3 regions of the Propionibacterium acidifaciens genome follow, and region 1 is predicted to be linked to each of the others. Evidence: riboswitches for the same ligand, from Rfam matches in the RefSeq annotation. Region 1 holds a riboswitch; each other region holds the start of a gene.
The links. Region 1 has a riboswitch for cobalamin ahead of EGX94_RS07645 (ABC transporter substrate-binding protein). Riboswitches for the same ligand answer to the same signal wherever they lie in the genome.

Region 1 (10,167 bases):
CCCATCCCCTTCTCCTCTCCCCTGCTCGTTCCACTCTTCAACTCCCTCCGGGGGTCATGCAGCACTCTTCGCCTCGGACGACGGCCATCGCCCTCGAATCCTGCGGAACAGTCTTGCACGGCCCTCGGCGCCTCCGCCGTTCCTCCCGGCCCCGGCGACCGCCCTGCCTCACCCGCCACCGTCCCCACCGGGATCCGGTCCGGTCCCCCCGCCCGCGTCCTCCCCCGCCGCGGCGATGTCCGAGCGCAGATACTGGAACAGCGGCGGCCCGTCCGGGTCGGGGTGGAGCACTCGCACCTCGACCCTGTAGACCTCGCGCACCACCTCGGCCGTCAGCACCCGCGCAGGCGGCCCGTAGTGCACGGCCCGCCCGTCCTGGAGCACGAGCACCTCGTCGCAGTAGGCGGCCGCCAGGTTGAGGTCGTGCAGGGCGACGACGACGGTCAGCCCCGTCGCCCGCACCCGGTCGAGCATGTCGAGCTGGTGGGCGATGTCGAGGTGGTTCGTCGGCTCGTCGAGCAGCATGATGCGGCCCTCCTGCGCGAAGGCCCGGGCGATCTGCACGCGCTGCTGCTCGCCGCCCGACAGGGACTGCCAGTGGCGCTGCAGCAGCTGCTCGACGCCCGTCTGCCGCGCGGCGCGTCGAACGACCCCGCGGTCGTGCCGGCTGATGCCGGACCAGCGGCCGCGGTGCGGGATGCGCCCCAGGTCGATGACGTCCTCGACGATCACGTCCTGCTCGGTCGTGGCCTGCTGCTGCACGGCCACGAGGGTGCGGGCCATCTCGCGGCGGCCCCACTGCGAGTAGTCGCGCCCGTCGAGGCTCAACTCGCCGTGGTCGGGCGCGACGAGCCTCGCCAGGACGTTCATGAGCGTCGACTTCCCGGCGCCGTTGGGCCCCAGCAGCCCCAGCACGTGGCCGGGGACGGCGGTCACGTCGATGCCGTCGATGATGACCGTGCCGCCCGCCGACCAGCCGACGCCCTTCGCCTCGAGCCTCATCGGGAACCCCTCCTCCTCGACAGCAGCACGGCGAACACGGGCACGCCGACCATCGCCGTGATGACGCCGACCGGCACCTCCAGCGGGGCGAACGCCGAGCGGGCGATCGTGTCGGCCCACAGCAGGAAGATCGCGCCGAGCACCGCCGAGACCGGCAGCACCCCGCGGTGCCGCGAGCCGACGAGCATGCGCGCCATGTGCGGCAGCACCAGGCCGACGAAGCCGATGGCCCCGCTGGAGGCCACGACGACCGCGGTGAGCAGGGCGGTGAGCACGAGCAGCGTCACCCGGGTGCGCCGCACCGCCACCCCCAGCGAGGCCGCCTGGCGCTCGCCGAAGGTGAAGGCGTCGAGCGAACCGGCCATGCCCAGGGCCAGCGCCATGATGACGGCGAAGCCCGCCGCCGTCTGCGCCACGTCGGTCCAGGAGGCGCTGGCCAGGGAGCCCATGAGCCAGTACAGGACGCCGCGCGTCGTGTTCGCGTCGGCCCCGACCATGATGATGAACGAGGTGAGCGCCGAGAAGCCCTGCGTGACGGCCACGCCGGCCAGCACGATCTTGTCGGTCGTCCCGCCGGCCAGTCCGGCCAGGGCGAGCATGATCGCGAACGCGCCGAGGGCGCCGACGAAGGCGCCGCCCGACAGGCCGAGGGCCGAGCCGACGCCCAGCACGAGGACGAGGACCGCACCGGTCGAGGCTCCCGAGGAGACGCCCAGCAGATAGGGCTCGGCCAGCGGGTTGCGCAGCAGCGACTGCATGATGACCCCGCAGATGCTCAGCGAGGCGCCGCAGGCGGCGGCCAGCAGGACGCGCGGCAGGCGCAGCTGCCAGACCATCGCCACCTGGAGCGTCGTGAGGCCCGGATCGCCGGCCAGGTGCAGCCTGCTGGCCAGCACCGACCACACCTGGCCGACACCGAGGTCGGCGGGGCCGAAGGTGATGGCCGTCACCACCGACACTGCGAGGAGGACGACGCCGACGGCGGTGACGAGCCCGGCGTTGAACCGCCCGGAGCGCGCCATGGGCCGCGGGCTCATCGCAGCCCGTACTGCTTCAGACCGGCGCCGATCTTCTCGGCCAGGTCGACGGTGCGGATCGACGGGTTCATGTCGCCGCCGGCGACGATGATGAAGCGGTCGTTGCGCACCGCGCCCATCTGGGCCGTGACCGGGTTGGACCTGAGGTAGTCGATCTTGGCCTGCGCCGTCTCGGCGGTCTGCGACTTGCGGGTGAGGTCGCCGAGGACGAGGACGTCGGGATTCTTGGCGGCCAGGTCCTCCCAGCTGACCTGCGGCCACTCCTTGGCGTCGTCGGAGTAGACGTTCGTCACCTTGAGGTCGTTGGAGATCATCTGCGAGGCGCCGGTGCCTCCGGCGACGTACGGGGACTCGGAGTTGGCGAACCAGAAGGCGGCGCTCACCTCGCCGCCGTCGACGTTCGCGCCGGAGACGGCGGCGTCGAGGCGGCCCCGCAGCGAGTCGACCAGCTCGTTGCCCTTGTCGGGCACGCCGTGGATGGCGGCCAGGTCGTCGATCTCCTGGTAGATGTCGTCCATCGCGAGCACCTCGGACCTCTCGGAGTCGCCGTCCCCGCTGTCGCCCTTCTCGCACTGGTTCGGGGCGAGATAGGCGGGCACGCCGAGGTTGGCGTAGCTGGCGTAGGAGCCCGAGCCGGTGTCGTCGAGCGTGTTGGGGAACGACGCCGAGACGAAGTCGGGGCTCGCCGCGAGGACCGTCTCGAACGAGGCGTTGTTGTCGGCCAGACGCGGGACCTCGTCGTTCTCGGCCTCGAGACTGCTCAGCACCGGATCGGTCCACGTGGCGGTGCCGACCATCGTGTCGGCGACGCCGAGGGAGAGCTGGATCTCGGTGGACGACTGGTTCAGCGAGACGGTGCGCTCGGGGGCCTTGTCGAAGTGCAGCTCGTGGCCGCAGTTGGTGATGGTCAGCGGGAAGCCGCCCGCGGCCGAGCCGGACTGCGTGGACGAGTCGCCGGCATTGCCCGAGCAGCCGGCGAGCAGCAGCGAGGCGGCGGCCAGGCCGATGAGCGGGGTGCGGATGCGCATGATGTTCGTTCCTCCTTGCGATGGCCCGGTGGACGGGGGACGCCGTGGCACGGGCGGCGTCCCGGTCGCGCGCTCGCGGAGCCGGGCGGGCGCGGGCGGCGATGGTGCAGATGGGTGCGGGTCAGCCGGATTCGGCGAGGGCCCCGGCCAGGGCCTCGGCGAGGTCGACGGTGCGCATCGACGGGTCGAGCGAGGAGCCAGGGACGATGACGTAGCGCCTGTTGCGCACCGCGTCCATCTGGGCCGTGACCGGGTTGGACTCGAGGTGGGCGATCTTGTCGTCGGCGGTGTCCCCGGACTGCATGGCGCGCTTGAGGTCGCCGAGGACGAGGACGTCGGGGTTCTTGGCCGCGACGTCCTCCCAGTTCACCTGCGGCCATTCCTCGTCGGAGTCGGCGTAGATGTTCGTGGCTCCGACGGTGTCGGCGGCGATCTGCGGGGCCCCGATGCCGCCCGCGCTGTAGGGGACCTCGTCGGAGGAGTACCAGTAGAAGACGGTCCTGCCCCGGGAGCCGGCATCCGAGGCCGTCCTCGCGGCCGCGTCCATGCGGGCCCGGAGCTCGCCGACGAGCTCGTCGCCGCGCTCTGGTACGCCGTGGATGGCGGCCAGGTCGCGGATCTCCTGGTGGATGTCGTCCATCGTCAGGCGCCGGCCGGTCGTGTTGTTGTTGACGATCGTGCACTCGTACTCGGGCAGGTACGCCGGGATGCCGAGCTCGGCGAACTTCGACTGCGGGGCGACGCCCTCGTCGGTGAAGGTGTACTCGAAGGCCGCGGTGACCAGGTCGGGGTTCTTGTCGAGCACCGTTTCGAGCGACGGGTAGTTCATGGCGAGCTGCTCGATCGAGGAGTTCTCGTCGGCGTACTCGTCGAGCACCTGGTCGGACCAGGCGGCTGTGCCGACCATCTGCGGGCCGGCCCCGAGGGCGAGCTGGATCTCGGTGGAGGCCTGGTTGATCGTCACCGCGCGTTGGGGAGGCGCGTCGAAGTGGAGCTCCTGGCCGCAGCGGGTCATCGTCAGCGGGAAGCCGGCCTGGACCGAGGCCGGGGCGGACGAGGATCCGGCGCCCGCCGAGCCCGACGAGCAGCCCGCTGCGATGAGCGCGCAGCAGCAGATGACCGTACCGATGCGGATGGCAGGGGGAATTGTCCGCCCCATGGCGGTTCTCCTTCGAGGTCGGGGTGCATGCGCGGCACCCGCTGCCTGCGCCCCGTCCTCGGGACGCGTCACCGATCGGTCTTCGGACTCGGGCTCGCCCGCCGGGATCGTCCTTCCCAGGCCGTGGTGCCCAGTGGATCGTCGATCCGGCGTCACCCATACCGCTGCGCGTCAGTTCCGGCCTCGCACCGGATTCCCTGCTCCTGCGAGCACTCGATGACGCGAGCACCATATCCCATTGCCGTCGTCAGGACGAGCAGGGGGCAGCGGCCCGCCAGCACCGACGACGACTCAGTACGATGCGTCCCGAGCACCGAGCGGCTGCACCGCCATCGGGGGACTCAACGACGCGCAGGGACTCGACGGCGCGTCCCGCCGACAGCACGGGCGGCGCAACCCGGGCTCCGACGCCGCCCGCATCCGGAGGGCGCGCCCTCCGGATGCGCCGCGCCCGGCGCGGACCGCTTCCCCTTCGTGGCCTCGGCAGTTATCGTGATCCTGAGGCGTTCGTCGCGCCGCTCCACTCTCCGCGCCCGCGGGCGCGGGTGACGCGTGACCGTCGCGACCGCGAGAGCGCGCCGCAGGCCCGACCGGGCCGGGCGCGCTCCCACGAACAACAGAAAGCAGAGAACCGTGAATCGGGACCTTCCCCTTTACTCGAAAACGGCTTCTCGTGCCGGGCACCGCCGGTGGCGTCCCGCACGAGTCGCGCTGTCCGTCGCGGTGGCGTCCGCCCTGCTCCTGGCCCAGGGAGCCGCGAGCGCCCGCGCCGACGACCTCGATGACCAGTACGCCGCGCTCCAGGACCAGATCGCCGGTTCGTCCGGCGCCGTGTCCGACGGCTACGCAGCCCTCGACGCGGCGATGAGCGCCCTCACGGCCTCCCGCGACGAGCTGGCCGGCGCCCAGCAGGCCGCCGACGCCGCGAACCGGGCCCAGCAGGACGCCCAGAGCGCCGCCGACGCCGCATCGGCCGCCCTCACCACGGCCCAGGACAACCGGCAGGCCGCGCAGAGCGAGGTCGATGCCGCCCAGACGCGGGTCGACACGGCCAAGCAGGAGGTCGGCATGGTCGCCAGCCAGGCCGCCCAGCAGAGCACCGGGCTCACGAGCATCGCCCTGCTCATCGGCGACGGATCGACCAACCGGATCAGCAACCGCGTCCAGTGGGCCAACCAGTCCTTCTCGGCCACCGAGACCAAGGTGAACGCCTACCAGGACGCCCTCGACGAGCTCCAGACCAAGCGGGACGCGCTGGTGACGGCCGAGAACGACGCCCAGACCGCCCGCGACAACGCGGTCGGACAGCTCGACGCCGCCCGGACCGCCGCCCGGACCGCCGCCGACGCCGCGGCGACAGTCCAGACGAGGGTCGACGCGAACCAGGCCGCCCTGGCCACGGCCCAGGAGCTCGTCGACCAGGCGGTGTCCGACGACGAGACGCTGAAGGGCCGGGCGGGCGACCTGGCCGCGCGGATCCAGGCCCGCGACGAGGAGGCCGCCGCCGCTGCCGCCGCCTCCGCCGCAGCGGCCGCCCGGTCCAGCGTCGAGGCGGGGGCCAGTTGGCTCACGGCGAACATCGCGCCCGGGCAGATCGCTCCGTACAGCGTCGACGAGGCCGTGTCCACGGCCCGGTCGCTCGAGGGGAACATGTACTACGGGAACATGTGCCTGGCCCTCGTCGCCGCCTTCTACGGCTACACCAGCTCCGGGGTGAACTCGGCCACCGACGCCGCGGCCACCATCGAGGCGGCCGGGCAGATGCAGCACGACACCTCGAACATCCCCGTGGGCGCCCTCGTCTGGTACGACGGCACGCCCGCCGGCAATCCCTACGGCCACGTGGCCATGTACGCCGGCAACGGCATGATCTACTCCAACGGCGCGGCGAACGGCGGCGTCGGGATGATCTCGCTCGACACACCGTCGGCGGGCTGGGGCGAACCGCTCATCGGCTGGTCCAGCGTCTGGCTGCCGAATGCGACCGCCTGAGCCTTCGGCGGGCCTCCCGCGCGGGCACGGCTCGTCGAACCGCGCCGCAGGCCGCGCGAGGACGCTCGGCGGCCGTCTCGCCGCGGCGTTCGCCGCCGTCTGCCTGTGCGGCTGCGCCGCAGCGCCCGCGACGAGCACCCCCGCGTCCTCGACGGCGGCGACGCCGTCCGGGGCGTGGTCCGACGCGGCGGGCGCGTCCCTGCCGCAGGGCTGCGACACCGGCGGGCTCGGCCCCCCGGACGGGGACGAGGCCGGCATCCGGGCGGCCGTCGAGGCGGCGGAGGCCTCGGGCGCGGCGGTGCGGATGAGCTGGTACGCCCCCGACGGGGGCATCCGGACCGCCGGCGCCCTCGAGGACCTGCCGGCCTGGAGCACCTCGAAGATCCCGCTCGCCCTGGCGGTCATCGACTCCGGCCAGGGCGAGGCGCAGGCCGACTCGGTCGCCCTGGCCCTCGAGGAGTCCGACAACAGCGCAGCCGACGCCCTGTGGATGTCCCTGGGCGGCACGGACGCGGAACGGGCCGATGCCGTCACGCAGGTGCTGCGCCGGGCGGGGGACGGGACGACGACGGTTCCGGCCGAGCAGCTCGCCGCCGGCTTCTCGATCTTCGGGCAGACCCAGTGGACGACCGACGCCCAGGTCGGCTTCCTCTCCCAGCTGCCCTGCCTCGACGGGGCGGACGAGGTGATCGCCGACATGGGCCGGGTCGATCCCGCCCAGGCCTGGGGCATCGGCTCGCGCCCCGGCGCCGTCCACAAGAGCGGCTGGGGCCCCTCGCCCGCCGGGGGCTACATGGCGCGCCAGCTCGGCTGGTACACGAACCCGGCGGGCCAGCGGGTGCTCGTCGCCATGGCGGCCCAGGACGCCGACGGCTTCGAGGCGGCCACGGCCGTGCTCGACCGGCTGGCCGCCTCCCTCGGGTAGGCCCCGCCCGCGCCGTGCGGACGATCGGGTCGGGCCGCGCCCGGCCCGTTGACTTGTCGATGGCCCCGTCGGGAGGGGTCACGGCCGCCGGGCACGGCACCGCCAGCGACCGCGCCCCGACCCCCGCCCCTCTCGTCTCGGGCGGACCGCCGTCAGCTCCGGATGTAGACCACGGCTCCGTTGCCGCCGGAGCAGGTCGTGTACCCGGCGACGGTGGCGCACCCCATCGTGTACTTCTCGTTGGTCACCGGGCTGTAGGCCTCGACCGTCTGGGTCGAGGCCCTGTCGCTCCGCTGCCAGGCGTCGGCGACGTTGAGGGCGAACTCGCAGCTGGTCCGGTCGTTGCCGGCCGCGACGCTCGAGGAGCACTCGACGGCGCCCGCGGGCCAGCCGAGCGCCGACGAGCTCGTCGCGCTGGGAGCGGTCGTCGAGTACGAGTACGACGAACTCGGCGCGACGCCGCCGGAGCCGCCCGGGCTCCGGGGGGCCAGGCCGGCGAGGATGCCGACGCCGGCGATCATGCCGATGGCCACGATGACGTAGATGGACACCCTCACGAGCTCGGGGATCCAGAAGGCCAGCCAGTGGGGCCTCGTGGGGAGACTGAGCCGCTTGGCCCGGCTCGTGCTGATGAGGCACGGGATGAGGCCGAAGAGACCGAAGAAGAAGGTGATGATCGCCGTGACGGCCGGGTGCAGGGGCTCGGCGGGCGGCACGTGACTCGGGTGGCCGGCGCCAGGGCATCCGTTCGCGCGCCCCGGCTGCGGCGCCCCGCAGCGCGGGCACCGCGCCGTGTCGGGAGCCAGCAGGAGCCCGCAGTTGAAACAGGCGAATCCACCGTTCACGGGACTGCTCATCGTCGACCACCTCAGATTCGCGGCCCGCGCCCACCGCACGGACCCGCGATCAGGGTACCGGGAGCACCGCCGAAAGCACGGAACGGGGCCGGCGGAGCACGGGACGGGACAGACGGGGCACGGGACGGGACCGACGACCGGCCGGCTCCCCTCGTCCCCCTCACCGCTTCCCACCCCACTTCCGTGCTCGCACCCCACCTCACCTCCCCGCTCCCACCTCACCTCTGCGTCGGCACCTCGGGCACGACCCGGGTGTCAACACGGAAATGAGGTGGGAACGGGAGAGGGACGGACGACAGGGCACAGGACAAGAGGGCTGATGCGGGCGCAGGAGGACGGGCCCCGAACGGAGAGGGACGGACGGCGGCGCGGCAGGATGGGGCCATGGGCTCCTTCACCGATCTGCTCGCGGCGGGCCCGGTCGTCCTGGACGGGGCGATGGCCACCGAGCTGGAGGCCCGGAGCGTGCCGATGCACGAGAGCCTGTGGTCGGCGGCGGCCATCGACTCGGCGCCCGAGGCGATCGGCGCAGTGCACGCCGCGTATCTCGACGCGGGCGCCCGGGTCATCGAGACGAACACCTACCAGGCGTCCGTGCTCGGCCTGACCGATGCCGGGGCGCGACCGGCCCAGGCGCGCGGGCTCATCCGCGACGCCGCCGAGCTCGCCCGCCTGGCCGTCGAGGACCGGGCCGACCGGCGCCCCGGGCGACGCGCGCTCGTGGCCGGCAGCATCGGCCCCTTCGGCGCGTACCTGTGCGACGGCTCGGAGTACACGGGCACCTACGAGCTGAGTCCCGCCGAGTACCGCGTCTTCCACGTCGAGCGCGTCCGCGCCCTCGCAGAGGCCGGCGTCGACGTCCTCGCCGTCGAGACGATGCCCCGGCTGGACGAGGCTCGCGCACTCGTCGGGCTCATCGCGGCCGAGACCGACCGCCCGGCGTGGGTCTGCTTCCAGGTGCGCCGCGACGGCGGCCCGGTGGTCCTCGCCGACGGCACGCCCCTCGTCGAAGCCACCCGATGGGCGCAGGAGGAGGACACGGTGGCGGCGGTCGGCGTGAACTGCGTCGCGCCGGCCCTCGTCGCCCCCGCGCTGGAGACGCTCGCCTCCGGCACCGGCAAGCCGCTCGTCTGCTACCCGAACTCGGGGGAGGCGTGGGACGCCCGGTCCCGCCGCTGGAGGCCCGCCCGGACCCCGGTCGACTGGGCCCGCCTCGTACCGGGCTGGCTCGCCTCGGGAGCCCGCCTCATCGGCGGCTGCTGCCGCACGCGGCCGGCCGACATCGCCCGGATCGCCGCCGCCCTCCGATGATCGGGGATCGATCAGGGGCGCTTCTCAGCATCCTGCCAGGAAGTCACAGCCGTTTCCCAGCAAACCGCCCGGTCAGGGACTTCATCACCCGTCCGGCCATGCGGCGGGCCCCGGGGAGCGCCGCGGGCCGCCCGACGCGCTCCGCCCACGACCCGATCCGTGCTATTCATCACCTGTGAGGGCCTCGTCGGCGGGGCGTCGGCGGACGATCCCGCACGACGACCACCCGTCCGGGACAGGGGGAAGCGAAGCGACCATGAGCAGCGGCATCCTGCACCGCACGAGCGCCACCACGACGGCGGCGCCGCACAGCGACAGGCGGCCGGGCGCCGTCCATGCGCGGGCCGTCGCCGAACTCGACATGGAGCGCCGGATGATCGAGGACCGCATCCGCTTCCCGATCCCGCACCTCGCGGCGCGGGCCCCGTGGACCCGCCGCCATGCGCTGCGCTGCGCGACCGCCGTCGAGGCCGCGCTCCTCGCCGTCCTGCTGACCACTGGCGCCGGCACGAACCCGGGCCGCCTCGTCGCGACCGTTCCGGCCGCCCTCCTCCTCGGCGGCCTGGTCGTCCTGGCCGTGAACATCGTCGTCATCCCGTACCGCAACGAGCGTCTGGGCGCCGCCAACGGGCGCATCGACGAGCGCAACGAGAGCATCCGCATCGAGAACCGCCGCATGATGGCCGAACTGGCCCGCATCGACGAGCGCCGCGCCGGGCTCGACGCCTGGTTCGCGCGGTGCGCGGCCGCAGGGCGGATCGTCCCCGGTTGCTGAGAGGGCCGTCCCGGGGCGCCGGAGGGCGCCGGGCCTTATCCTTGGGTGGGCCCGCGCCGGGCCGACCGCCCCGAGGATCCG
Region 2 (10,167 bases), 1.5 Mb from region 1:
GGTACGGGACGCGGATCCGGGGTGCGATGCGCGCGGCCCGCCGTCGCCGGCCCGGGGCCCGCACGGGCTCCGCGGCGCGGGGCGGCCGGGGCGGAGACTAGGATCGGAGGCGTGCTCAACCCGGAACTCGACACGACGGACTCACCGGTGACCGACGACGCGCCCGCCGCGGCGGGCGACGCGAACGCGCCGATCGGCGTCTTCGACTCCGGCTTCGGTGGCCTGACGGTGGCCCGCTCGGTCGTCGACCTGCTGCCGCACGAGGACATCCTCTACCTGGGCGACACGGCCCGCGCCCCCTACGGCCCGCGCCCGATCGCCCAGGTGCGCGGCTTCGTCCTGGAGGCCCTCGACGATCTCGTCCATCGGGGCGTGAAGGCCCTCGTCATCGCCTGCAACACGGGCTCGGCGGCAGCCCTGCGCGACGCCCGCGAGCGCTACGACGTGCCGGTCGTCGAGGTGGTCGTGCCGGCCGCCCGCAAGGCCGCCGCGATCACCCGCAACGGCCGCATCGGCGTCATCAGCACGCAGGCCACCGCGAGCTCGCTCGCCTACGACGACGCCCTCGGCGCCTCGCCCGTCCAGCTGTTCACGCAGGTGTGCCCGAAGTTCGTCGAGTACGTCGAGACGGGCGTCACGACCGGCCCCCGTATCCTCGCGACCGCCCGCGAGTACCTCGCCCCGCTCCAGGAGGCCGACGTCGACACGCTCATCCTCGGCTGCACGCACTACCCGCTCCTGTCGGGCGTCATCAGCTACGTCATGGGCGAACGCGTCACTCTCGTCTCCAGCTCCGACGAGTGCGCCCGCACCGTCTTCGCCGAGCTGACCCGCCTGGACCTGCTGCGCGACGATCTCGACCACGAGCCGACCCGCCGCTTCCTCACCACCGGCGACGCCGAGCACTTCCAGGGCCTGGGTCGGCGCCTCATGGGGGGCTTCGTGAGCCAGGTGGAGTCGGCCAGCATCGACGGGCGTTGAGCCCGCCCTCCGGGGTCGTCTGGGCTCTGCCCGACCCTCCCGGGGTCGACACGGTGCGGTGCGCCGCCCGGCGCGGGTATCTTGGCACTCGTGTCCGACTCCGTGAAGACGACGGTGCGCGCCGACGGCCGCGCGCTCGATGAACTGCGTCCCGTGACCATCACCCGTGGCTGGCTCGACCATGCCGAGGGCTCCTGCCTCATCGAGTGCGGCAGGACCCGCGTGCTCGTCGCCGCGTCGGTCACCGAAGGCGTCCCGCGCTGGCGCCGGGGCTCCGGGCTCGGCTGGGTGACCAGCGAGTACGAGATGCTCCCGCGCTCCACGAGCACCCGTTCCGACCGCGAGTCGCGGCGGGGCCGGGTCGGCGGGCGCACCCACGAGATCAGCCGCCTCATCGGCCGCAGCCTGCGCGGCGTCCTCGACGACCGGGCCCTCGGCGAGAACACGATCGTCATCGACTGCGACGTCCTCCAGGCCGACGGCGGCACTCGCACCGCCTCCATCACCGGTGCCTACGTCGCCCTGCACGACGCCGTCGAGTGGCTGCGCGCCCGTGGCGCGCTGGCCGGCGAGCCGCTGACCGGCTCGGTCGCGGCGATCAGCGTCGGCGTCGTCGACGGCGTCCCGATGACCGACCTCGCCTACGCCGAGGACTCCCGCGCCGACGTCGACATGAACATCGTGTGCACCGGCGACGGGGACTTCGTCGAGGTGCAGGGCACCGGCGAGGGCGCCGCCTTCGGCCGGGAGACGCTCGGCGCGCTGCTCGACCTCGGACAGGCCGGCTGCGCCCGGCTCAGCGGGCTCCAGTCCAGGGCGCTCGCCGACCCCGAGGGGAGGGCTGCCCTGTGACCCGGCGCGTGCTCCTGGCCACCGGCAATGCGAAGAAGCTCACCGAGCTGCGCCGCATCATCGCCGACTGCGGCATGGACCTGGAGGTCGTGAGCCTCAAGGACATCGACCCCTACCCCGACCCCGAGGAGTCCGAGTGGACCTTCGAGGGCAACGCCCTCATCAAGGCGCGCGAGGGTATGGTCCACTCGGGGCTGCCGGCGCTCGCCGACGACTCCGGCATCTGCGTCGACGCGCTGGGCGGCATGCCCGGCGTGCGCAGCTCCCGCTGGAACGGCCCCGAGCAGGAGGACATCGCCAACCTCGAGCTCGTCCTGCGCCAGATCGAAGACGTCCCGCGGGGGCGCCGGCAGGCCCAGTTCGTCGCGGTCATGGCGCTCGTCATGCCCGACGGCCGCGAGTTCACGACCCGTGGCGAGATGGCCGGCCACCTCACGAACCGTCCCAAGGGCTCGCGCGGTTTCGGCTACGACCCGATCTTCGTGCCCGACGAGCAACTGCCCGACGCCGAGGGGCGGCTGCGCACCGCCGCCGAGATGGCCGCCGGCGAGAAGGACGCGATCAGCCACCGCGGCCGTGCCGTGCGGGCGATGCTGCCGATTGTCGCCCGCGAGCTCGGCCTGCCGGTCCCCGAGGGCCTGCACGTCGAGCCGGACACGGTGCCGGGCGCCGACCGGGAGGGCCCGGCCCCGACGCTGCCCGCCAGCGAGTGGACCGCCCAGATCCCCGCCGTGCAGCGCCCGGAGTCCCAGCCCGCGGCCCGGCCCACCCGCGCCGCCGGGCCGACGAGCGGCGTGACCCCGCTGGAGCCCTGAGCCGAACGGATCGGACGGGGAACCGTCCGCTCCGGGGTGTGGTCGGCGGTCCTGTCGGCGCCGGAGCATAGCCTGGTTCCCGTCCACCGAATCCGACGCGCCGGTCCTGGTCGGCGCACGAGACCGAGGAGGCCCATGCAGCAGTACCTCGACCTGCTCGAGCGCGTCATGACCACCGGCGTCGACCGCTCCGACCGCACCGGCACGGGCACGCGCAGCATCTTCGGTCACCAGATGCGCTTCCACCTCGACGACGGCTTCCCGCTCGTCACGACGAAGAAGGTGTACACGCGCGGCGTCTTCGGCGAGCTGCTGTGGTTCCTGCGCGGCGACACGAACATCGCGTGGCTGCACGGGAACGACATCCACATCTGGGACGAGTGGGCCGACGAGAGCGGCGACCTCGGCCCCATCTACGGCCACCAGTGGCGCAGCTGGCCCGACTACGACGGCGGCGCCATCGACCAGCTGGCGCAGGTGATCGACCTGATCCGGATGAATCCCGACTCGCGGCGCCTCGTCGTCTCGGCCTGGAACGTCGCCGAGGTGCCGGGCATGGCGTTGCCGCCGTGCCATCTGCTCTTCCAGTTCTACGTGGCCCCCGCCTCCGACGACGGTCCCGCCCGGTTGAGCTGCGGCCTCTACCAGCGCTCGTGCGACCTGTTCCTCGGGGTGCCCTTCAACATCGCCTCGTACGCCCTGCTCACCCACATGGTGGCGCAGGTCTGCGGGCTGCGCGTCGGCGACTTCGTCCACACCCTGGGCGATGCGCACGTCTACAGCAATCATGTCGAGCAGGTGCGCGAGCAGCTGTCGCGCACCCCGCGCCCCCTGCCGAGGCTGCGGCTCAATCCCGAGGTGACGAGCATCGACGGTTTCGAGCTGGGCGACATCGAGCTCATCGGCTACGACCCGTACCCGTCGATCAAGGCTCCGGTGGCGGTGTGAGCGGGCCCTCGGGCGGCGCCGGGCCCGCTCCCCGGGTCATTGCCATCGCCCTCGTCGCCGCGAACGGCGTCATCGGCGACGGCGTCGACCAGCCCTTCAGGTTCCGCGAGGACTGGCGCCGCTTCAAGGCGACGACGTTCGGACACCCCCTCATCCTCGGACACGCCACGCACCGCACCATGGGCCTGCTCGCCGGGCGCACGAGCATCGTCATCAGCCGAGACCCGGCGTCGGTGCGCTTCCCGGAGGACCCGCCGGCCGGGGCGCGCGGCATCGCCGTGGCGAGCCTCGACGAAGCCCTGGACGTCGCCGCCGGCCTCGACCGCGAGAAGGTCTTCATCTGCGGCGGCGGCGAGGTCTACCGGGCCGCCATGGGGCGGGTCGACGAGCTCGACATCACCGCCGTGCACGCCGACGCCGCCGGCGCGGTCACCTTCCCGCCGATCGACCCGGCCCGCTGGCGCGAGACCGAGCGCATCGTCGGCGAGCGGTTCGACGTCGTCCGCTACGAGCGCATCCGCCCCCAGGCCGGAGGCGACGACGGGCTGGACGGCGCGAAGGGCTGAGTCATGCGAGCGTCCGCCTCCGTGCTGCACCTCGACCTCGACGCCTTCTTCGCGTCCGTCGAGCAGCGCGACAAGCCCTCGCTGGCCGGAAGGCCGGTCGTCGTCGGGGGCGTCGGAGGGCGCGGGGTCGTCGCGACCGCCAGCTACGAGGCCCGCGCACTGGGCGTCCACTCGGCCATGGGCACCGGCCAGGCCCGGCACCTGGCCCCGCACGCCGCCTACCTGGCCACCCGCTTCGAGGCCTACCGCGAGTCCAGCCGCATCGTCATGGCTCTGCTCGGCGAGCTCAGCCCCCTCGTCGAGCCCCTCAGCATCGACGAGGCCTTCGTCGACCTGGCCGCCGGCGGGCGCGACACCTCGCCGGAGGCGCTCGCCGCGCTCGTCGAGGGCCTGCGCCGCGAGATCACGGAGCGCACAGAGGGCCTCCACGCCTCGGTCGGCGTCGGCTCCAGCAAGTTCATCGCCAAGCTCGCCTCCGAGTCCGCCAAGCCCGACGGGAGCCGCATCATCGCCCCCGGCCGGGAGCCCGACTTCATCGCGCCGATGAGCGTGCGGGCCATCCCCGGCATCGGCCCGGCCACCACTGAGAAGCTCAGCCGACTCGGGATCCGCACGGTCGCCGAGCTGCGCGAGGCGAGCCCCCGCGAGCTCGTCCGCGAACTCGGCCGGGCCGTGGGGGAGTACGTCCACGGCATCGCCTTCGCGCAGGACGACCGGCCGGTGGCGCCGCGAGGGGAGGCCAAGTCGATCTCGGTCGAGGACACCTTCGAGCAGGACATCACCGAGTCGGCCGCGGTCGCCGAGGTCATCGCCGCCGACGCCAGGCTCGTCGCCGTCCGGCTCGCCAGGGCGGGCCTGTTCGCCCGCACCGTCACCGTCAAGGCCCGCATGGCCGACTTCAGCACGGTGAGCCGCTCACGCACCCTGCTCGGCGCCACCGACCATCCCGAGCGCATCGCCGCCGTCGCCCAGGGCCTGGCCGGGGCGATCGACCCCCGCGGCGGCGTACGGCTCCTCGGCGTGGGCGTCTCGAACTTCACGCAGGCCGCCCAGGAGGAGCTCTTCGAGGTCGACGACGCGGAGCCGGCCGCCGGCCGGCTCGTGCGCCACGACGAGGCGGCCCCGTCGGTCACGGTGCGCCATCCGGAAGCCGGCTTCCCGCCCGGCATGGACGTCGAGCACGACGAATGGGGCCGCGGCTGGGTGTGGGGCTCGGGGCACGGCATCGTGACGGTGCGCTTCGAGCACCGCGGCGGGCCCGTCGGCCCGGTCCGCTCCCTGCGCGCCGACGACCCCCTGCTGCACCGCGCCGGGCTCCTCCCGCTGGCGGCCGCTGTGCCCGAGGACGACGAGGACGACGGGCACGGGCCGGGCTGGGCGCGCCGGATGCGCGACCTGGGCGCCGCGCGGGTGCCGTCCGAGGACGCCCGGCCGTCGCCCGGGGAGAGCGCCCGCACGGTTCACAACTGACCTGCCGTCCGAGGGCGCCCGGCCGTCGCGGGCCCGGGCCGCGGGGCCGTGCCGGCCCGCCGCCGGTCCGCCGCGCGGGGCCCTGCGGCGCCCGAGGCTGGGGGCGGGGGCTTCGGGCGTGTGACACACTGTGCAGTGCAGTTCCGACGAGGAATCCGGTGCCCGGCCGAGCCGGTGGTCCGGAGCGGTCCCGCCACTGTGATCCGGCTCCGGCCGGTCAGCCAGACACTCGCGGCGCTGCACGGCGAGAACCATTGGGCGAGGCACCTGAGGAGGCCATGTGAGCGAGAGCGCGCGCCCCGACATCGGATCCGGCGGCCCCGGTCGCGGCGGCGGCCGGCGGCGCTTCATCGGGGTCGGGGTGGGCCCCGGCGATCCCGAACTGGTCACCTTCAAGGCGGCGAGGGTGCTGCGGACGGCCGGCGTCATCCTCGTCCCCGCCACCGAGGCCTCCGCCGACGGCCCCGGGCGCGCCGAGCGGATCATCGCCGACGTCGTCCCCGACGGCGCGGCCCGCATCAGGCGCATCCCCTTCTCGATGGCCCAGCGCCGCGGCGTCGGCGCCCGCCGCGCCGACAGCTGGCGGGCCAGCGCCGACGCCGCCGTCGAGGCCTTCGGGTCCGGCTGCCGCACCGTCGCCTTCGCCACCGTCGGCGACCCGGCCGTCTTCTCCACCTTCAGCTATCTGCGCGCCACGCTCGCCCGGCGCATGCCCGACGTCGACTACGAGCTCGTGCCCGGCATCACCGCCATGCAGGCCCTGGCCGCCGCGAGCACCACCCCGCTGGCCGAGGGCCGCGAGATCCTCGCCCTCGTGCCGGCCACCGTCGGGCCCGACAGGCTCGGGCGGCTGCTCGACGTCGCCGATTCGGCCGCCATCTACAAGGGAGGACGCACGCTGCCCGAGGTGCTGCGGGCCCTGCGCGAGCGCGGCCGCCGGGCGGTCATCGGCACCGACGTCTCCCTGCCCGACCAGCGGCTCGTCGACCTCGACGAGATCGACGCCGACGAGACGCTGCCCTACTTCTCGGCCGTCCTCACGACGCCCGAGCGCACCATCACAGGAGGCCGGATATGAGCGAGCGGCCCGCAGGAGCCGAGCCCGCGGACGACGAGCCCGACGTCGACGCGATCGACCATGCGCGGATCGACGCGCCGCCGGTCCCCGCCCCCGGGCACGACCGCCCGCGCGGCCTCGTCGTCTTCGTCGGGGCGGGCCCCGGCGCCCCCGACCTGGTGAGCGTGCGCGGCGCCCGCGTCATCGCCGAGGCCGACATCGTCATCTGGGCGTCCAGCCTCGTCCACCCCGACATGGTGGCGAACCGCCGGCCGGACGCCGAGCTCGTCGACTCCGCGTCGATCCCCTTGGAGGACCTCGTCCCGCTGTACACCCGCGCCCGCGACGAGCACCTCCTCGTGGCCCGCGTGCACACCGGCGACCCGTCCCTCTACGGGGCCACCGCCGAGCAGCGCGACCTGTGTCGGCGCCTCGGCGTCGACGTCGAGACCGTGCCGGGCATCTCGGCCTTCAGCGCCACCGCCGCCCGCATGGACGTCGAGATCACCGTGCCCGAGGTCAGCCAGTCGCTCGTCATCACCCGCCTGGAGGGGGGCCGCACCCCGATGCCGGACGGGGAGACCATCGCCTCGTTCGCCGCGCACGGCGCCACCATGGCCGTCTACCTGTCGGCGGCCCGCCACCGCGCCCTCCAGGACGCCCTCCTCGCCGGCGGCTACCCGCCCGGCACCCCGTGCATCATCGGCTACTCGGTGACCTGGCCGCAGGAGATGATGTTCCGCTGCGAGCTGTCCCGGCTGTCCGAGACGATGCGGGCCCACCGGCTGTGGAAGCACACCATCGTGCTCGTCGGCCCCGCCCTCGCCGAGGGGCCCATCACCGCGCGCAGCCACCTGTACCACCCCGGCTTCCGCCACGGGTACCGCGCCGCCGACGCGCGGGCCCGGCAGGAGCTGCGCGCCCACGGCGCCCGCGCCCTCGACGACGCCGTTCCCGGTGACGCCGGGTCCGGAGACGACGCCCCCGACGGGACCCGGGGCGGGATGACGGAGGAGAAGGCATGATCCGCGTCCACGGATACCTCGGCCGCATCGACGAGCGGCTGCGCCGCGAGGCCGCCGCCGCCGACCTGGTCGTCGGCGGGCGCCGCCATCTCGACGCCTTGGCGGTGCCCGAGGACAGGCGCCTGGTGCTGGGCCCCATCGGGCCGGCCGTCGAGGCCATGAGGGCCCTGCCCGGCGACGCCCGGGTCGTCGTCGTGGCCTCGGGCGACCCGCTGTTCTTCGGCGTCGTGCGCCGCCTGCGCGCTGCGGGGCTGGCCGTCGAGGTCGTCCCCGAGATCACGAGCGTGCAGGCCGCCTTCGCCGCCGTCGCCGTGCCCTGGGACGACGCCCAGATCGTCAACGCCCACTCCCGCGGCATCGACGCCGCCGTGCGCGTGGCCCGGAACCATCCGAAGGTCGCCGTCCTCACCGCCCCCGGCCGCGGCGTGCGCGAGATCGCCGAGGCCCTGCGCGGGGCCGGCAAGACCTACGTCGTGGCCGCCCGCATGGGCGAGCCCGACGAGCGGGTCGACGTCCTCAGCGAGGACCGGGCCCTCGCCCTCGGCGCCGGCGAGGTGCCCGGCCTGCACGTCGTGCTCGTGCTCGACCACCGCCCCGACGAGGCGGCCGTGCTCGGCGTGACCCCGGAGATCGCCGGCGACGCCGCCGAGCCCGCCGACGACGAGCAGCGCCCCGGTCGGAACCGGGCCGCCGACGGCTCGGACCGCGAGCCGATCATCGGCCAGGTCTGCACGACCGGACGCGCCCGCGCGAACGCCGACCGCATCGACGAGGCCCTGTCCGTCGTGTCGAAGCGCTACGTCGGCGGCGCGGCGGCCGGGCTGGCCGCCGCGTGGGGCGAGTGCGATCTCATCGTCTCGCACCTGGCCCTCGGCGCCACGGCCCGCATGATCGCCCCGTTCCTGGCCGACAAGCGGACCGACCCGGGCGTCGTCGTCGTGGACGAGGCGGGCCGGTTCGCGATCCCGCTGGTCGGCGGGCACATCGGCGGGGCCAACGAGCTGGCCCGCCGGATCGCCGACGGGATCGGCGCCACCGCCGTCGTCTCCACCGCCACCGACTCGCTCGGCCTGCCGGCCCTCGACCAGCTCGGCTGGGCCGTCAGCGGCGACGTGGCGGCCGTCACCGGCGCCCTCCTCGAGGGCAGGCCGGTCGACTGGGTGCGCGAGCGCCTGTGGCGGGTGCCGCCGCTGCCCGACACCGTGCGCGTCACCGGCCCCCGCGAGGCGCCCGCCGCCGCTGACGGCCTCGACGCCTCCGACGGTCCGGAGGGGGCCGACGGCAGGCCGCCGGCCGTGGCCCGCGTCGTCGTGACCGACGGGCTCGAGGTGCCCGCCTCCGGGCTGCCCACCGTCGTCCTGCGGCCCGACAGCCTCGTCGTGGGCATGGGCTGCAACAGGGGCACCGACGTCGAGGAGCTGCGCGGCCTGCTCGAGGAGACCCTCGCCGACGCCGGCCTGGCCGTCGAGTCGGTCGCCGCCCTGTGCAGCGCCGACGTCAAGGTGGGCGAGAGGGGCCTCATCCGGCTGGCCGCCGAGCTCGGCGTCCCCTACCGGGTCTTCGACGCCGCGACCCTCGACGCCCAGGACGCCCCGACCGTCTCCGAGGTCGTGCGGGCCGAGGTCGGCACCGGCTCGGTGTCCGAGGCCTCTGTGCTGGCCGCCGGGGCGCGGCTCGTCGTGCCCAAGCGCAAGAGCCGCAACGCGACCTGCGCCCTCGGACGCATCCCGGCCCGCGGCGTGCTGCACGTCGTCGGCCTGGGCCCGGGCTCCCGCGATCTGCTCACCCCGAGGGCGCGCGACGCGGTGCGGAACGCGAACCTGGTGGTCGGCTACGGCCCGTACGTGCGCCAGATCCGCGACCTGGTGAGCCCGAACGCCGACGTCCTGGCCACGAGGATGGGCACCGAGGAGCAGCGCACCGCTGCGGCCATCGACGCCGCCCGCCGCGGCCTCGACGTCGCCTTCGTCTGCGGCGGCGACCCGGCGATCTACGCCATGGCCAGCCCGACCCTCGAGATGGGCACCGACGGCATCGACGTCGACATCGTCCCGGGCGTCACCGCCGAGCTGGCCGTCTCGGGCATCCTGGGCGCCCCGCTGGGCCACGACCACGCGACGATCAGCCTGTCGGACCTGCACACCGACTGGGAGCTCATCTGCAAGCGGGTGCGCGCCGCCGCCGAGGGCGACTTCGTCATCACCTTCTACAACCCGCGCTCGCGCACGCGCACCCACCACCTGCCCGACGCGCTGGCGATCATCGCGCAGCACCGCGGGCCGGACACCCCGGTCGCCTGCGTCGCGCAGGCCGAGCGGCCCCAACAGAAGGTGACGATGTCGACGCTGGCCGAGTTCAGGCCGGAGTGGGTGGACATGAACACGATGGTGATCGTCGGCTCCGACACCACCAGGTTCGTCACCAGCGGTGACGGTCGACGGATGATCGTCACC
Region 3 (10,167 bases), 600 kb from region 1:
ATGCGCGTCATGACGCCGCCGCGGGTCTCGATGCCCAGGCTCAGCGGGGTGACGTCGAGCAGCAGCACGTCCTTGACCTCGCCCTTGAGCACGCCGGCCTGCAGGCTCGCGCCCATGGCGACGACCTCGTCGGGGTTGACCGACTGGTTCGGGTCCTTGCCGCCGGAGAGCTCCTTCACCAGGTCGCGCACGGCCGGCATCCGGGTGGAGCCGCCGACGAGGATGATCTGGTCGATGTCGCCAACGCCGGTGCCGCCGTCCTTGAGCACGGAGCGGAAGGGCTCGCGGCAGCGGTCCAGCAGGTCCTGGGTCAGGCGCTGGAACTCGGCGCGGGTGAGCGACTCCTCCAGGTGGAGCGGGCCGGCCTGGTTGGCCGTGATGTACGGGATGTTGATGTTCGTGCTGGTGGCCTGCGACAGCTCGATCTTGGCCTTCTCGGCGGCCTCCTGGAGGCGCTGCTTGGCCATCTTGTCGTTGCCGAGGTCGACGCCGTTCTTGTTCTTGAACTGGCCGATGAGCCAGTCGACGATGCGCTGGTCCCAGTCGTCGCCGCCCAGGCGGGCGTCGCCCTTGGTGGCCTTCACCTCGAAGACGCCGTCGGAGATGTCCAGCAGCGAGACGTCGAAGGTGCCGCCGCCGAGATCGAAGACGAGGACGGTCTGCTCCTGGTCGGCCTTGTCGAGGCCGTAGGCCAGGGCCGCCGCGGTCGGCTCGTTGATGATGCGGTCGACGGTGAGGCCCGCGATCTCGCCGGCCTCCTTGGTGGCCTGCCGCTCGGCGTCGCCGAAGTAGGCCGGAACGGTGATGACGGCGTTCGTGACGTCCTCGCCCAGGTAGGCCTCGGCGTCGCGCTTCAGCTTCTGGAGCACGTAGGCGCTCACCTGCTGGGGACGGTAGGTCTTGCCGTCGACCTCGGCCGTCCAGCTGGTGCCCATGTGGCGCTTGACCGAGCGGATCGTACGCTCGGGGTTGGTGACGGCCTGTCGCTTGGCGACGTCGCCGACGAGGACCTCGCCGTTCTTGGCGAAGGCGACGACCGACGGGGTGGTGCGGGCGCCCTCGGCGTTCTGGATGACGGTCGGCTCGCCGCCCTCGAGAACGGCGATGACCGAGTTGGTGGTGCCGAGGTCGATACCTACTGCACGAGCCATTGTTGTTCCTCCACTAGTGGGACGGCCTGCGCCGTCCTCCTCCTTGCGGGCCCCGCCTCCCGGCGGCGCCCCGATGACTGTTGAATTGTCCGGGCCGGCTGCGCAGGGTGCTGTCCGCATCCGGCCCGCAAGCCTCGTCCGCTCTCGCGGTGCGCCCTTCCGAGCGGCACCTCATTGAGTGTAGCGCACTCAACTCATCTCATTGAGTCCACCTGGCTCAACCGTTTCCGGGCCCCGGTTATTCCGGAGCGCGGAGCCGATGGGGCCCCCGTCGTCGGCTCCCCCGGCCTGTCGGGCCCGGGGATCGATGGGGCTCCCCGGCCGGGCCCGGGCGTGCCCCGGCGGAGAGGAACCATCCCCCTCCCCACAGGGCCTCCCGTCGCCACGGGCCCTCACCAGAGCCAGTCGGGCCCGTCGGAGTGGGAGCCGGGACGGTGCAGCACGGCGTGGTCGAGGCGGACGCGGATGTCGGGCCCGTCGACACGGCCCCAGCCATCGACGACGAGACTGTGCCCGTGGTGCACGAGCGGCGGCCAGACGAGGGTGACGAGCGGCTCGGCGGCGACCCGGCGCAGACCGGCCGGGTGCGGCGACTCGACGACGATCTCGACGCCGGCCGGCGTCGTCTCGGCGTGTGCGTCGACGGTGAGCACGCGCGACCAGGAGCCGGACCGCGGCGTCACCATGACGGCCGCGCCGAAGCGGGCGAGCACGCCGGCCAGGGCCTCGCCCGGGACGGGAATGGTCATCGTCGACTCCTTCGGCGGGTCCGACCCGGGACGGCGCCCGGGGTCGTCCGAGCCGGGCCCGGGTCCGCGGCACGTGCGCGCAGCACCGGCACGCGGCGCTCCTGCCACGGACGGCCCCGCAGCCGGGCCCCGCGAACAGGCCCCGTCCCGAACATGCCTCCCAGCGTAGCCGGGGCCCGTCGTCGAGGGCCCGTGGACAGGCCCGTCCGGCTCCGATCGGGCCGGGATGCCGGGTCCGCGAATGCGTGGCACGATGTCGAGCGCGGATGCGCCACGGCCCCGGAGCCGCGGCCCGAACGGGAGGTGCGCCATGGCGGACCCATGGGAGCTGTACGGACGACTCATCGGCGGGGTGCCCGAGGGCATCACCGTGACGAGGGCGCTGGTGAACCGCTGGACGGTCGTCGGCACCGACGCGGGGACGATGGGCGTGGCGATGACCTACCGGGGCGGGCCGACCGGGCCCGAGCCGGCGGTCGTCGGGGCCGGGCTGCACGAGGTGGCCGCGCTCGCGACGAGCTGGGACCTGCGCCTGGCGAGCCTCGGGGTCGCCGCGCTCAACGCCTGGTACGCCCGGCCCGAGCGGCTGACCGGTCGTCCGGGACTGGCCTGGGACGAACGCGCCGAGGCCGGCGCCCGACTCGTGCCGGTGCTGGTCGGAAGCCGCAGCGCGGTCATCGGGCACTTCTCCTTCGTCGAGCAGCTGGGCGGGCGGACCGTCGTCCTGGAGCGGCGCCCCCGCGGCGACGACCTGCCCGATTCCGCCTGCGAGTACGAGCTGCCCGGCCGCGAGGTCGTCGCGATCACCGGCTCGGCGCTGACCAACAAGACCCTTCCGCGCCTGCTCGAGCTCTGCGCCGGGGCGCGGGTGCACCTGGTGGGGCCGAGCGCTCCCCCGGCGCCCGAGGCCTACCCCGCCTGTGTCCGCGAGATCGACGGGGCGGTCGTCGTCGACCCCGACCGATGCTTCCGGGACGCCGGGATGGGCGCGCGCCGTCTCACCGGTTCGCCGGCGCTGCGGCGGTTCGCCCTGCCCCTGCTCGCCGAGCGCTGACGCCGCGCCCGCCCCGAACGGACTCAGCGGACTCACCGTGCGAAGAATGCGCGATGACAGTCGATCTGCGCGCAGTGAACGTCTCCGCACGACGAGACAGGACGCAGGGACGACGCCAGCGCCCGACCGATGCCGTCACCGCCCGGGCGGGAGAGGCCCCGGGCCCCGCCCCGAGACGTGCACGCTCGCGCACGTGCGCCGCCCCGGGCGGAGGAGGAGCCGAGGAGCGCTGCGAGCCCGTCCGGATCGGGTCGTCGCGCCCGCCGGAGCCAGCTCGCCCGGGCCCTCGTCCTGAGACGATCCGGGTGGTTCACTCGATGCCATGAGCGCGTACCCGCAGATCACCGGCGTCCACCACATCGGCATCACCGTCACCGACCTCGACACGAGCGTGACCTGGTACACGCGGGTGCTGGGCGCCCGGGAGCTGCGACGCCTCGACATCGGCCCCATGACGAAGGCGCTGGTGCAGCTCGGCCCGGTGACGCTCGGCCTCGTCAGCCACGGCAGGACCGCGGCACCCGGCCCCTTCGACGAGCACCGCGCCGGCCTGGACCATCTGAGCCTCGCGGTGCCCGACACGGCCGTGCTGCGCGCCTGGGAGGCCCGGCTCGGGAGTGCGGGCGTGGAGAACAGCGGCATCGTCCGCGGAGCCACCGGCGCGCTCATCGCCTTCCGCGACCCGGACAACATCGCGCTGGAGTTCTACACGCTGTCCTGACGGCCCCGACCGAAGCGGTCCGAGCGGACTCTGCGAGCGGACTCGCTGTGCGGAGCATGCGCAATGACGATGAGGGTCGAAAAGGGAGAGTCCTCCGAGCGTCCTCGTTCTCCGCGCGGCGGAGCGCCCGTGGGCCCTGCGAACGGGTCATCCGGCATCCGGGCGACCGCCCGGCGTCCCGAAGGCGGGCGGGACCCGGTGCAGCGCTCCTTCCTCGTTCTCCGCGCGGCGGAGCGCCCGGCCCGGGCGGGACGGGACGACGGTGAGAAGGGCACTGACGGGAGCGGGCGCCCCCGAACCCGCGACCGGCCCCACCAGTCCGTTCCCTAGTCAGTCGTTCCATGCCGTCATGCGCAATCACGAAAGCAGATCAGAGGCGCGGGGACTTCCCGGGAGTCGCCTGGGGGCTCGGACCCCGCGGGTGCAATAATCCCGAGTGCACAAGCCCCTGACAGCGACGGGAAGCCGGTGGGAGTCCGGCACGGTCGCGCCACTGTGAGCATCGACGAGATGCGAGCCAGAGAACGTCCTGCTCGGGGCCCTTTCCGCGACGGGACGCACGATCCCGAGAAAGGAATGACTTCATGCACATCGCTGAAGGCGTTCTCCCCCCAGCCCAATGCGCCATCTGGTACGCGGCGGCCGCTCCGTTCGTGATCCACGGGGCGGTGAAGGTCGTCAAGGAGGTCAGGGAGCACCCCGAGAACAAGCTCCTGCTCGCCACCGCCGGCGCCTGCACCTTCCTGCTCAGCTCCATCAAGCTGCCGAGCGTCACCGGCTCGAGCTCGCACCCCACCGGCACCGGCGTCGGGGCGATCCTGTTCAAACCGCCGGTCATGGCGTTCATGGGCGTCATCGTGCTCGTCTTCCAGGCCCTGCTGCTCGCCCACGGCGGCATCACGACCCTCGGCGCCAACACCTTCTCCATGGCCATCGCGGGCCCGTGGATCGGCTACTGGGTCTACCTGCTCACGAAGAGGCTGCACGGGCCGAACGCCCTGGCGATCTTCCTGTGCATGGCGATCAGCGACCTCGCCACCTACTGCGTGACGAGCTTCCAGCTGGCCTTCGCCTTCCCCGACGCCTCCAGCGGCGTCGTCGGCGCGGCCCTCAAGTTCCTCGGCATCTTCGCCGTCTCGCAAGTCCCGCTGTCCATCATGGAGGGCTTCCTCGGCATCCTCCTGTTCCGCTTCCTGGTGAGGGTCGCCGCCCCGCAACTGGCCGGTCTCGGCTTCGACATCGGCGCAGGCCGGGCCGGCGCCGCGGCCGTCGCGAAGGAGGACTCCCATGTCTGAGACCACCACGAGCAGGACCGGCGCGGCCGGGACCGCGGACACCGGATCCAGCGCCCTGACCAGCTCGAAGAAGTGGGTGACCTGGGCGCTGCTCGGCGCCGTCGTCCTCATCTTCCTCATCTCGCTCGTCGTGGGCAACAAGATGGCCTCCGACCCGGACGAGGCCTTCGGCGGCACGGACGACGCGGCCACCGAGGCGGCCGAGCAGGCCGGCGCCGAGCCCTGGTTCAAGCCGCTGTTCGAACCGGCCGGTGAGGTCGAGTCGGGCCTGTTCGCCATCCAGGCGGCCATCGGCTCGGGCATCATCTTCTTCTGCCTCGGCCGCATGAGCGGCAGGCGGGTCGCCGGCAAGGAGGCGGCCGCCGAGGCCGGCTCGTCCGACGCCGCCAGGGTCGCCGACGCACAGGTGGCCGCCGACGCCGCCCTGGACCGGACGACGAACGAATGACCCGGGCCCGATGAACAACCACTCCCACCACATCAACGCTCTCGACGACGCCGCCTGGGACTCCCCATGGCGGCGTCGCCGCGTCGGTGAGAAGGTGCTCTGCTCGATGGGCCTGGTGCTCACGGCGCTCCTCGCGCCGGTCTGGCCGGGCACCGTCCTCGTCTCGGTCGCCGCCGTCGCCTTCATCCTCGGCTCGGCCCGCATCCGCCTCCACGTGCTGGCCGAGGCGATGAGCGCCCCCCTCGTCTTCCTCGTGCTGGGCGGCGTCTCGGTGCTCCTGGCGGTGGGCCGGACGCCCACGGACGCCTGGTGGAGCCTCGGAGCGCTGAGCATCGGGCCCACCTCGTCGGTGCAGGCCCTGCGCCTGTTCCTGCACGGCATGTCGGGCACCCTGTCCGTCATGGTTCTCGCCACCACCACGCCGATGGTCGACCTGCTGACCTGGCTGCGCCGCTTCCACGTGCCGGAGCCGCTGCTGGAGATCGCCAACCTGACCTACCGGCTGCTGTTCGTCATCCTCGACACGATGCTCACCGTCATGGAGGCCCAGCGCTGCCGCCTCGGCGACAACCCCGTCGGCCCCATGCACGGACTGCGCCGGCGTTGGGACAACACGGCGGCCGCCATCGGCGCCATCGGCATCCTCGCCTGGGAGCGCGCCGGGCGCCTCAACGAGGGCATGAGCCACCGCGGCTTCGAGACCACACTGGCCACCCTGCCCGTACGGCGCCGGGCCTCGCCCCGCTTCATCGTCATCACCCTCGCCGTCATCGCGGCGATCTGGGCACTCAGTCTGGGGGGCACCGCATCATGACCGCACTTCTTCAGGCCGATCACGTCGTCGCCGGCCACCCCGGCCGCCCCAGGGTGCTCGACGGCGTCACCCTGCACATCGAGCGGGGCACCCGCCTGGCGCTCCTCGGGGCGAACGGCTCGGGCAAGACGACGCTCATGAGCGTCCTGGCGGGCTCGCTGGAGCCGGCCTCGGGCCGGGTGCTGCGCGAGGGCGAACCGCTCGACTGGTCGCGCAAGGGGCTGCGCGAGCACCGCCGCCACGTCCAGATGGTCCTGCAGGACCCCGACGCCCAGCTGTTCAGCGCCGACGTGGCCCAGGACGTCTCGTTCGGCCCGATGAACCTGGGTCTGCCCGTCGACGAGGTGCGCGAGCGCGTGGACCAGTCCCTGCGGCTGCTCGGCGCCGATCACCTCGCCGAGCGCGCCACCCACCACCTGTCGTACGGCGAGCGCAAGCGCGTCGCGACGGCCGGCGCGGTGGCGATGCGCCCGGACCTGCTGCTGCTGGACGAGCCGACTGCCGGCCTCGACCCGGCCGGTGTGCGGCAGATGCGCGAGGCGCTCGACCGGCTCACCGCGGCCGGGGCGACGATCCTCATGGCCACCCACGACGTGGCGCTGGCCCTGGACTGGGCCGACGAGGCCGCCGTGGTCTGCGACGCCGCCGTGCGCCAGGGCCCGGTCGACGAGCTGCTGGCCGACTCCGGGCTCATCGCGCGGGCCCACCTGGAGAAGCCCTGGACGCTCGCGCTGGCCGCGGCGCTCGGCCTCGACCGGCGACCCCGTAACCTTGAGCAGGCGATCGCCATGCTCACGGACGAACGGCCCGCGGGCGCCCACGACGGGGCAGCGCGCTGATCCTGCCGGACCGCGCGCCGATCGTCAGGAAGGACAGATGGACATCACGCTGCAGCCCGGCACCGTCACCCTCGTGGGCGGCGGCCCCGGCGACCCCGACCTCATCACCGTCGCCGGGCTCAAGGCGATCCGGCAGGCCGATGTCGTGCTCTACGACCGGCTGGCCCCGGCCGAGGTCCTCGACCAGGCGCCCGCCGACGCCGAACGCGTCCCGGTCGGCAAGGTCCCGCAGGGCTCCTACGTGCCCCAGGAGGAGATCAACCGGCTGCTCGTCGCCCATGCGCGGCGCGGCCGACGGGTCGTGCGACTCAAGGGCGGCGACTGCTTCGTCTTCGGCCGCGGCGGCGAGGAGTGGCAGGCCTGCGCCGAGGCCGGCGTGCCGGTGCGCGTCGTGCCGGGCGTCACCTCGTCCACCTCGGGCCCGGCGCTGGCCGGCATCCCGCTGACGCACCGTCACCTGGTGCAGGGCTTCACCGTGGTCTCGGGCCACGTCTCGCCGAACGACCCCCGCTCCGAGGTGCCCTGGCGCGAGCTGGCCCGCAGCCGCACGACGCTCGTGATCCTCATGGGCGTCGCGCACCTGCGCGACATCGCCCCCGAACTCATCGCCGGCGGCCTGGCGCCCGGCACGCCCGTCGGCATCGTCTCGAACGCCTCGCTGCCCGACCAGGCCTCGTGGACGACGACCCTCGGCGAGGCCGCCGCTGCGATGGAGGCCCGCCGGGTGCGGCCCCCGTCACTGGTCATCGTCGGCGAGCTGGCGGCCATCGACCTCGACCACCCGGAGCGCCGGGCGCCGAGCGACCACTGAACCGGCCGTACCCCATCGCGACCGGCGCGGCCGTCCACGGCCACGAGGCCGCCCGCCGTGTCCCGGGCCGGGGCGGCGCATGGAGTGATATAGGTTTTTCAGGCAGTGGTTGATGGGTGGTCTCGGGCTGCTGCCTTGTGTTGTTGTCTCCATTCAGTGTCGGCTTGGTCGGGGGTCCGGTGGTCGATCGCCGAGTGGAGACGCTCGCGATCGCATCGTGACCCGGTCCGGGCTGTCACGTCCCGGATCGCATGGTCCCGGGCCGAGCGGACCCCACGGTTCACGAGTTCCCTCCCTCGAGACCGCGGTGAACGACTCGGCGGCGGCATTGCCACAGCAGCTGCCGGCCCGCCCGACGGACGGGAGAACCCCGCGGCCGGCCATGAACCCCGTGCATCCGGCCGACGTGCATCGAGCCCCCCGATCCGAGTGGAGGACCCCGACACCACGGATCGGCGGACAGGCCGTGGCCGAGGCCCCGGCGACGAGCCCGGCGCGCATGCGACCGGCGATCGCGCCCCCGACGACCCCTCCCCCGGGAAACAATCCACGACGACCGCCGGGTGGGCGGATCCCCGCCGGGCCGGACCATGCGCGACGCCGCCCACCCGTCTCATTCCGGGCGCGGCGGCGGCGACGCCCCGGCGCAACCGGCCCGGCCGGCCCGGAAGATCCGGCGCCGGCACGATCCGTCCCGGCCCGTCCCCGAGGCCGACAGGCAACCGGACCCGCCGCCGCCACGATCCCGCGGACCACGCCGAGCGAGAGGCCTCGACCCCGCCCCGGGCCGGCCCCGCGCGGACCCGGCGGCAGCCGTGGGCCCGTTCAGAGACTCGTCGAAGAACCCGACAACGATGGCCGCCGGGTCCTCCCCCGCCGGGCCGTCGAGGACCCGGGACGGCTCCGCCGGGCGCAGCAGCCGGACCCGGATGCCTCCACCCACCGGCGCACGGACCGGACGGGGCGGTCGCCTCCTCCGCGGCGGATGCGGCGGTGTCCCGCGCCCACCCGGACCCCCGGGCGAAGAAGACCACCGCTCCCTCCAGGAACCCGTCCCCCACGCGGGCCCCCCGGAGCCCCGCCCTCAGCCGCCCGATCCCGGCGTGCCCTTCCACGGTCACGGCATCAGCGCCGAGGCCGGGGCGCTCCCCCCGCCATCCCGCGACCCGGCCCCCGACCGCCCGCACCACAAGACCACACGATCCGGCCACCCCGGCCACCGGCCCGGACCCCCGGACGATCCCGAGAACGACTTGTTCCTTAAATTCCGCACTGTATTTCGGTGCCGACATGATCTAATTCTATGGCCGTCATGAAACGAAACCGTATTTTTCGTGGATTTCCTGTGCTGTTTCGGATATGATTGGGACATGCAGGTTGAGGTCACCGGGGAAGAAACCGCCGTCCTGATCAGGTGGAAGAAGCGCGCGGACAATTATGTGTTGGTGCGGATGAAAGCAGAAGCGATCCTGTACGCTTCTCGAGGCGTTGATGTGAGCATCATCGCTGAAATGGTTGAGCGCAGCGTGAAAACCATCCGGGAGTGGCTGGCCGGTTGGCGGGACAGCAGGATGTGCTCGGTGCTGACCGGGCATGCGGGGAACCAGAACGCGGCGAAACTCACCCGTGCCCAGAAGGAAGAACTCAAGGCCGTCTTGGCCCAGCCGCCCTCACAGTCCGGGATTGATGCCGAGTTCTGGGACGTCCCAGCGATACGTGACGTCGTGAAGATCCTGTTCGATGTCGAGTACGAGTCAGATTCTTCGTACCAGCTGCTCCTGCGGTTCTGCGGGCTGAGTTTCAAGCTGCCGGACCCGTTCGACAAGCACCGCGACGAGCAGGCCGTCACCAAGCGCATGGTCGAGGTGAAAGCCCAGGTCAAGGACCTGTTGGACGCCGGTTGGGAGGTGTACGCGGCAGACGAGGTGCGCCTGGAGCATGAGGCCGAGACCCGCCGCATGCAGCCCCCGAAAGGACAGCGCACCAAACTGTCCGTGGACCGGAAGAAGACGTCCCAGTCGTTCTTCGGTGCTCTCTCGTTGACCAGCAAGAAGGTCAAGTTGTATCCGATCGAGGGGAACCAGAACACCGAGCAGACAATCCTCGCGCTGGACCGACTTCAACGCGAAACCGACACCGAGAAGATCGCGGTCGTCCTCGACAACGCCCGGTTCCACCACGCCAAGATGCTGACCGGTCTCTACGAGCCCGGCCGGCTGCTGGAACGCATCACCCCGATTCATCTGCCACCGTATGCGCCCGACCACAACCCGGTCGAGCACGTC

Region 2: another riboswitch for cobalamin. It lies ahead of cobI (precorrin-2 C(20)-methyltransferase); the one in region 1 lies ahead of EGX94_RS07645 (ABC transporter substrate-binding protein).
Region 3: another riboswitch for cobalamin. It lies ahead of EGX94_RS05140 (energy-coupling factor ABC transporter permease); the one in region 1 lies ahead of EGX94_RS07645 (ABC transporter substrate-binding protein).

What each region holds. Positions count from the first base shown of each region.
Region 1 covers NZ_CP033719.1:1,807,771-1,817,937, reverse strand. The annotation lists gene EGX94_RS07660 (ABC transporter ATP-binding protein) at 169-1,002, opposite strand; gene EGX94_RS07655 (FecCD family ABC transporter permease) at 999-2,024, opposite strand; gene EGX94_RS07650 (ABC transporter substrate-binding protein) at 2,036-3,067, opposite strand; gene EGX94_RS07645 (ABC transporter substrate-binding protein) at 3,189-4,226, opposite strand; cobalamin riboswitch at 4,283-4,459, opposite strand; gene EGX94_RS07640 (coiled-coil domain-containing protein) at 4,950-6,218, shown strand; gene EGX94_RS07635 (hypothetical protein) at 6,205-7,143, shown strand; gene EGX94_RS07630 (hypothetical protein) at 7,296-8,000, opposite strand; gene mmuM (homocysteine S-methyltransferase) at 8,385-9,311, shown strand; gene EGX94_RS07620 (hypothetical protein) at 9,568-10,086, shown strand.
Region 2 covers NZ_CP033719.1:352,107-362,273, reverse strand. The annotation lists gene murI (glutamate racemase) at 148-981, shown strand; gene rph (ribonuclease PH) at 1,072-1,833, shown strand; partial or broken gene rdgB (RdgB/HAM1 family non-canonical purine NTP pyrophosphatase) at 1,830-2,450, shown strand; gene EGX94_RS01545 (thymidylate synthase) at 2,784-3,596, shown strand; gene EGX94_RS01540 (dihydrofolate reductase) at 3,593-4,162, shown strand; gene EGX94_RS01535 (DNA polymerase IV) at 4,166-5,632, shown strand; cobalamin riboswitch at 5,754-5,883, shown strand; gene cobI (precorrin-2 C(20)-methyltransferase) at 5,913-6,710, shown strand; gene cobM (precorrin-4 C(11)-methyltransferase) at 6,707-7,714, shown strand; gene cobJ (precorrin-3B C(17)-methyltransferase) at 7,711-10,167, shown strand, end outside.
Region 3 covers NZ_CP033719.1:1,205,199-1,215,365, forward strand. The annotation lists gene dnaK (molecular chaperone DnaK) at 1-1,151, opposite strand, end outside; gene EGX94_RS05125 (hypothetical protein) at 1,544-1,900, opposite strand; gene EGX94_RS05130 (Rossmann-like domain-containing protein) at 2,211-2,954, shown strand; gene EGX94_RS05135 (VOC family protein) at 3,277-3,675, shown strand; cobalamin riboswitch at 4,093-4,226, shown strand; gene EGX94_RS05140 (energy-coupling factor ABC transporter permease) at 4,260-4,970, shown strand; gene EGX94_RS05145 (energy-coupling factor ABC transporter substrate-binding protein) at 4,963-5,418, shown strand; gene cbiQ (cobalt ECF transporter T component CbiQ) at 5,429-6,232, shown strand; gene EGX94_RS05155 (energy-coupling factor ABC transporter ATP-binding protein) at 6,229-7,071, shown strand; gene cobA (uroporphyrinogen-III C-methyltransferase) at 7,109-7,882, shown strand; gene EGX94_RS05165 (IS630 family transposase) at 9,253-10,167, shown strand, end outside.